DNA from 2 places in the Roseovarius sp. SCSIO 43702 genome. Region 2 is predicted to be linked to the other one. Evidence: riboswitches for the same ligand, from Rfam matches in the RefSeq annotation. Region 2 holds a riboswitch; the other holds the start of a gene.
What was found. A riboswitch is a leader RNA that binds a small molecule or an ion and turns the genes downstream of it on or off. The one in region 2 is predicted to bind cobalamin.
Positions count from the first base shown of each region.

Region 1: another riboswitch for cobalamin. It lies ahead of K1T73_RS11500 (TonB-dependent siderophore receptor); the one in region 2 lies ahead of K1T73_RS08045 (hypothetical protein).

Region 1 is NZ_CP080623.1:2,333,219-2,336,625, reverse strand. Features, by position in the region: gene K1T73_RS11505 (aspartate aminotransferase family protein) at 1-1,287, shown strand, start outside; cobalamin riboswitch at 1,370-1,584, shown strand; gene K1T73_RS11500 (TonB-dependent siderophore receptor) at 1,724-3,407, shown strand, end outside.
Region 2 is NZ_CP080623.1:1,638,612-1,642,018, forward strand. Features, by position in the region: gene K1T73_RS08035 (ATP-dependent helicase) at 1-520, shown strand, start outside; gene K1T73_RS08040 (hypothetical protein) at 600-947, shown strand; cobalamin riboswitch at 1,057-1,260, shown strand; gene K1T73_RS08045 (hypothetical protein) at 1,365-1,634, shown strand; gene K1T73_RS08050 (trimethylamine methyltransferase family protein) at 1,742-3,280, opposite strand; gene K1T73_RS08055 (cupin domain-containing protein) at 3,397-3,407, shown strand, end outside.

The DNA of each region.
Region 1 (3,407 bases), 690 kb from region 2:
AGCCCCGCGAGGGTGATCCGCACCGCGAGCGGGTCGCATATCGAGGATCGCGACGGCACGAAATTCCTTGACGCCTTTGCCGGTCTCTATTGCGTCAACGTGGGCTATGGCCGCGAGGAGATCGCCGATGCCATCGCGGCGCAGGCGCGCGAGCTGGCCTATTACCACTCCTATGTGGGACATGGCACGGAGGCGTCGATCACGCTTGCGAAAATGATCCTCGACCGCGCGCCCAAGGGCATGTCGAAGGTCTATTTCGGCCTTGGCGGCTCGGACGCGAACGAGACGAATGTCAAGCTGGTCTGGTATTACAACAACATCCTCGGCCGGCCGGAGAAGAAGAAGATCATCTCGCGCTGGCGCGGCTATCACGGATCGGGACTCGTGACCGGGTCGCTGACGGGACTGGAGCTTTTCCACAAGAAATTCGACCTGCCGGTCGAACAGGTGATCCACACCGAGGCGCCCTATTACTTCCGCCGTGACGATCTCGACCAGACCGAGGAGGAGTTCGTGGCGCATTGCGTGAACGAACTCGAGGCGCTGATCGAGCGCGAAGGTGCCGACACCATCGGCGCCTTCATCGGCGAGCCGGTGCTGGGCACCGGGGGTATCGTGCCGCCGCCCGAGGGTTACTGGGCCGCGATCCAGTCGGTCCTCAAGAAACACGATATCCTGCTCATCGTCGACGAGGTCGTCACCGGTTTCGGACGACTGGGCACGATGATGGGGTCGGATCACTACGGCATCGCGCCCGACATCATCACCATCGCCAAGGGTCTCACCTCGGCCTATGCGCCGCTTTCGGGGTCGATCGTGGGCGACAAGGTCTGGAAGGTGCTGGAACAGGGCACGGACGATAACGGGCCCATCGGCCACGGCTGGACCTATTCGGCGCATCCCATCGGGGCGGCGGCGGGCGTGGCGAACCTCAGGCTCATCGACGAATTGAATCTCGTCGCGAACGCGGGCGAGGTGGGCACCTATCTCAACACCGAGATGCAGCGCGCGCTTGGCGATCATGCCCATGTGGGAGACGTTCGCGGGGAGGGGATGCTGGCCGCCGTCGAGTTCGTGAAGGACAAGGGCGACCGCGTGTTCTTCGATCCCGCGCAGAAGATCGGGCCGCAGATCGCCGCGAAGCTGCTCGAGCAGGACCAGGTGATCGCGCGGGCCATGCCACAGGGGGACATCCTGGGCTTCGCGCCGCCCTTCTGCCTGACGAAGGACGAGGCGGACCGCGTGGTCGCCGCAACGGTGCGCGCGGTCGAGGCCGTTCTGGGCTGATCCGCCCGGTGTTGCGCGGCATCTTTCCGAGATCGCCGCGCAACCCATCGACTTTCCCCCTTCCCACGCGATCCGACTCGCGCTAAAGCCGGGGTGCTTCGGTCCGGGCGCATATGTCCGGGTAATAGGGAACGCGGTGCGGCGCCGATCCGGTGGCCAATTCCGCGACTGCCCCCGCAACTGTAGGCGGTGAGCGAAGCCGGACCATGTCACTGCCGCGCGATAGGGCGCGGTGGGAAGACCCGGCCAAGCGTCGACCCGCAAGTCAGGAGACCTGCCGAGGTGATCACCCTGTCCGGGCGCGGGGCGCGTCATGGGCAACGGACCTTTCCGTAGTGGTGGCATTCGCACCGTCTGCGGGGGCCATTCATCCTTTCCGCAGACATTCACACGGCTCGGTCGCCCGAAGAACGGCGGCGGGAAAGGAAGACGGGACATGACGCGTTTCACCATCGCGGCCCTCATGGGCACATCGGCACTCACCCTCGTTCAGGCGGCAACGGCGCAGGAGGCTTTCGATCTCGACACGATCATCGTGTCGGGAAGCCTGACCCCGGTGGAGGCCGGGCGCAGCGGCGCCTCGGTCGAGGTGATCGAGGACGAGAACCTGAGCCGCCGCGACACCACGGTCATCCAGCGGCTCACGCGGCTGCCGGGGGTGAGCGCCACGTCGAACGGTGGGCTCGGCGCGCTTTCGACGGTGCAGGTGCGCGGGCTTCCGGCGCGCTATGTCAGCGTGCGTTACAACGGGATCGACGTGGCAGACCCCTCGGGCACGCAGAACCAGTTCAACTTCGGCGGCCTCACGCCCCTCAGCGTGGACCGGATCGAGGTGCTGAAGGGGTCGCAATCGGCGCTCTACGGCTCGGAAGCCATCGCGGGGCTCATCGACGTGACGAGCTATCGCCCCGAGAAACTGGGCTTCTCGGGCGAGGTCCTGACCGAGGCGGGCAGCAACGAAACCTACCAGGGCGCGCTCAACCTTGGCCACAAGACCGAACGCGGGCAACTGGCCTTCACCTATGCGCATACCGAATCCGACGGGATTTCCAACCGGTCGAGCGACACCGAGAAGGACGGGTTCGATCAGGACATGGTCGTGCTTTACGGTGATTACGCGGTTTCGGACAGTCTCAAGCTGGGCGCGACGGCCTTCTATCGCAACGGCGATACCGAATACGACCTGTCGCGCACCGACAGCGCCGGCCTGATCTCGAGCGAGGAGATCGGAGCGCGCGTCTTCGCGGAGTTCGAAACGGGACCGGTGACCCACACGCTCAGCTACGCGCATTACGAGATCGACCGGGACGATCCGCAAAGCCCGTTCACCATTGCCTTTGACGGCGAGCGCAAGACGCTGGCGTATCTCCTGAGCGCGGAGCTCGGGGCGCGGACCACGCTGAACGGTGGCGTGGAATACACCGAGGAGAGCTATGCCACGGCCCCCGGAACGTCGCCCTTCGCCAGCCCCGCGGCGCGGGGATCGGAGGACAACACCGCCGTCAATGTCGAGCTTCTGCACCAGGTGACGCCGGATTTCGACATCTCGGCGGCGCTGCGTCACGACGACAATTCGTCCTTCGGCGGCAAGACGACGGGCCGTATCGCGGCGATCTGGCGCCCGGCCGATGACCTCGCGATTCGCGCGCTCATCGGCACCGGCTATCGCGCTCCCTCGCTCTACGAGCGCTTCGGGCAATACGGCGTGGCCACGCTGCGCCCGGAGGAAAGCCGCAGCTTCGAACTGGGCGTCGAAAAGACCTTCGGCGACCTGGGGTTCGTGGAAGCGACGCTGTTCTATACCGAGATCGACGACCTGATAGATTTCGACGGCGCCTCGACCGCGTGCGGCAACCCGTTTCCGGGCTGCTACAACCAGATCCCCGGCACCACGACGGCCAAGGGGATTGAACTGGCCGGGGAATACGGGCTGACGGACACCGCGACGGTCTACGGCAACTACACCTATACCGATGCCGAAACGAACGGCGCGCGCCTGACGCGGACGCCCAAGCACGATCTGGTCCTCGGGCTGCGGAACGATTTCACCACGCGGTTCAGCGCCGAAATCGACCTCCGCCGGGTCGCGGACGTGGAGCCGTCGCCCTTTGCACCGGCGG
Region 2 (3,407 bases):
GAACGGTCTCAAGGGCGTGGAGGAAGAGCGGCGGCTCGCCTACGTCGGAATCACGCGGGCCGAGGAGCTTTGCACCATTTCCTTCGCGGGCAACCGTCGGGTGTTCGGGCAATGGCAGTCCTCGCTGCCCTCGCGCTTCATCGACGAGTTGCCGGAGGAGCATGTGGAGGTGTTGACGCCGCCCGGTCTCTACGGTGGTGGCTATGGCGCGGCGGGCATGACGAGCGGGATCGAGGAGCGTGCAGCGCGGGCCGATGCCTACAACTCGCCCGGTTGGCGAAGGCTTCAGGCGCGGGCAGGCGAGCGGCCCCTGAGCCAGCCCCGCGAGAGCAAGTCGAGCGTCATCGACATGCAGGCCGTGAGCGCGCACACGGTCGGCGAAAGCGTGTTCCACCAGAAGTTCGGCTATGGCCGGATCGAGGGGATCGAGGGCGACAAGCTCGAGATCGCGTTCGAGAAGGCCGGCGTGAAGAAGGTGGTCGCGCGGTTCGTCACCGGGGCGGACGATGTGCCGTTCTGAACGCGCCGGGCCGGGGATGGCTTGATCCGGGCCCGGCTTCTCCTAGCTTCTGCAGGGTAGCGGAAAAGGAGATGTTCACATGATACGAGTTTGTCTGGCCGCAGGAATTTTCGCCCTGGCAACGCCTCTGGCCGCCGCCGACTTGGCGGATGCCGAGTTGATCAACGAGACGATCATCGGCAACACCGTCGAGGGCGAGATGGAAAGCGGCGGTCCCTATGCCGAATTCTATGACGAGGACGGCACGATTCGGGCGCTCGATTACACTGGCGAATGGTCGGTCGAGGAAAACCAGCTCTGCTTCGATTACGGCGAGGAGTCAGCGTGCTGGGATGTGATGATCGACGGCGACGAGGTGACGTGGATGGTGGACGGCAAGGCCGGGGGCACCGGCATCGTTCTCAAAGGAAATCCCAAGGGTTACTGAGCGCGGCGCGTGTTCGCGAAACCTGTCGGGGCGGGGCTGCGGGATGCGCAGCCCCGCCTTTTTCATGCGCGAGTGCAGAGAAGTCTTGATCCGGTTTAGCGCCCGCGGCACAGTCATCGCATCCTAGGGTGCCGCCCCCGAAAGGGGTCGGAGAATTGGGAAGCCGGTTGAAGTCCGGCGCTGCCCCCGCAACGGTAAGGAGGGGCGACAGGGCGTTATGCCACTGGATCGGGATCGATCCGGGAAGGTGCCCGTCGCAGGCCATGCGGCCAACCTCTCAGCCCGGAAACCAGCCTTGGGATCACGTCAAACCGCGGGGGGCGGTGGCGGCGGAGAATGCCCGACTTGTCAAGGCATTGGTCCCCGAAGCTCATCCCCGCCCCAGCCGGCCCGGGGTGTGGTCGGGGAGAAAAACACATGACGATGACACGCATCCTGAGCGGTCTCGAGGAGAGCGAGACGTTGGGCGCCGAGGCGGAGGCCATGGCGCGTTTGGGGTTCCTCGAATGGGCGCTCGCCGCCGAGGGCCAGGTCACGCCGGATACGGTACGCGATGCGCTCGCACACCCGGCAGCGCGGCACGCCGAAAGCGCGGCGGCGCAGGCCTTCGTGGGATATCTGCGCGAGGCCGTGCAGGCGGCGAGCGCACCGCGCGGACGGCGGGGACGGGCGCGTCTGGTGCATTAGCTTGGCAGAAGGCGGTTAACGCCTCCTTCACGTGGTGCCCCGCATGGGGGGCGCGGCGTTCAGGTCGGCCCGCGATGGATGCCACGTCGGTGCATCGAGCCGATGCGTCAGCTTTCCGGAGCCGCGCCTCCCGCCTCCGAAAGCCGGGCCACGCGCTCGCGAAAGGTCGCGAGCCGGTCGGGATCGCCGATGGGATCGGGCGCATCGCGAAGGATGTCCTGCCAGAGCCCGGTCGCACGGGCCGAGGCGTCGATGCCGCCATGCTCGGACCAGGTGCCGAAATTCGACCAGTCGCCCACGAGGGGCTCGTAGAACTCGGTCCGGTAGCGCTCCATCGTGTGTCCGGTGCCGAAGAAATGCCCGCCCGGCGGCACCTCGGCCAGCGCGTCGAGCGCGATCTCGGCGTCATCGGCTGGCGACGGGGTGCAGAGCTCGGCCATCATCTGAAGCACCTCGAGATCGGTGATGAGCTTTTCGTAGGACACGGTCAGCCCGCCTTCGAGCCAACCGGCGGAATGCACGATGACCGTGGCCCCGGCCAGAAGGCAGCCCCAGTTCGCGAACTGCGTCTCGTTCGCCGCCTGCGCGTCGGCGATGTTGGCCGCCGATCCCGAGGCGCAGCGCCAGGGCAGGCCGAGCCGGCGTGCCAGTTGGCCCGCGGCCAGCGAGGCGCGGAAGTGTTCGGGCGTGCCGAAGGCCGGTGCGCCAGTCTTCATGTCCACGTTCGAGGTGAAGGTGCCGTAGCAGACAGGCGCGCCGGGGCGCGCAAGCTGGGTGAGGGTGATCGCGGCCAGCGCCTCGGCGTGGCTGAGCGTGATCGCGCCCGCCACGGTGATGGGCGCCATGGCCCCCATGAGCGTGAAGGGTGTCACGATCGAGACCTGGCCCGCGCGCGCGAAGTCGATTAGCCCCTGCGCCATGGGGATGTCGAGGGTGCGCGGGCTGTTGGTGTTGATGATCGTGTAGCAATGCGGGTTGGCGGCGAACTCGGCGTCCGAGAGGCCGCGGAATTCCTGCAAGAGCTCGAAGCTCTGCCGGACCTGGGGCGTGCCGCGGGCGAAGACGAAGGGCAGCTTGTCGGTCAGCGCGAATTGCGCGTCGAGCGTGGCGTAGTGGCGCAGGTGCATCGGCACGTCCTGCGGCTCGACCAGGGGCGGAACCATGTGGAGCACGTCGAAATGCTGGGTCAGGGTCACGAGCTCGCGGAAGTCGCGTTCGCAGCCTGGCCTGCGCCCGCGCGCAAGGTCGGTGGCATGGGGCGCCCCCGCGCCCGGCTGGAACACCAGCCGGCCCAGTTCGAGCGTCACGTCGCGGTCGCGCGTGGCGGCGCGGCAATGGATCGCGCGGGGGGCGCGGGCCACGGCCGCCTCGACGATATCGCGGCCCAGGCGGACCATCTCGCCCGCCTGGTCGACACGCGCGCCCGCTTTCGAGAAAAGCGCGCGGGCCTCGGGGAGAAGCACCTTGATCCCCAGTCGTTCCAGCACCTCGAGCGCCGCCTCGTGCATCGCCTCGATCCTGTCGTCCGGGAAGGCGCTCATGGTGGGAAAGGGATTGCGCAGGTTGCGGTAATCGGTCCGGCGCGAGGGGGCCGTCCCGGTCTCCTGTCGGGCCTTGCGGCCGCGTCTGCGGGGGGCGGGCGTCATGGCGGGCCTCGCGGACTTCTGTCGGGCCAACTCTAGACAGGTATGTCCGGAGTCGCGAAGGGAATTCGGGGTCCGCCCTTCTTCTTGCCGGGAAATATCCCCGCCGGAGGCTTGAAATGACCTGTCG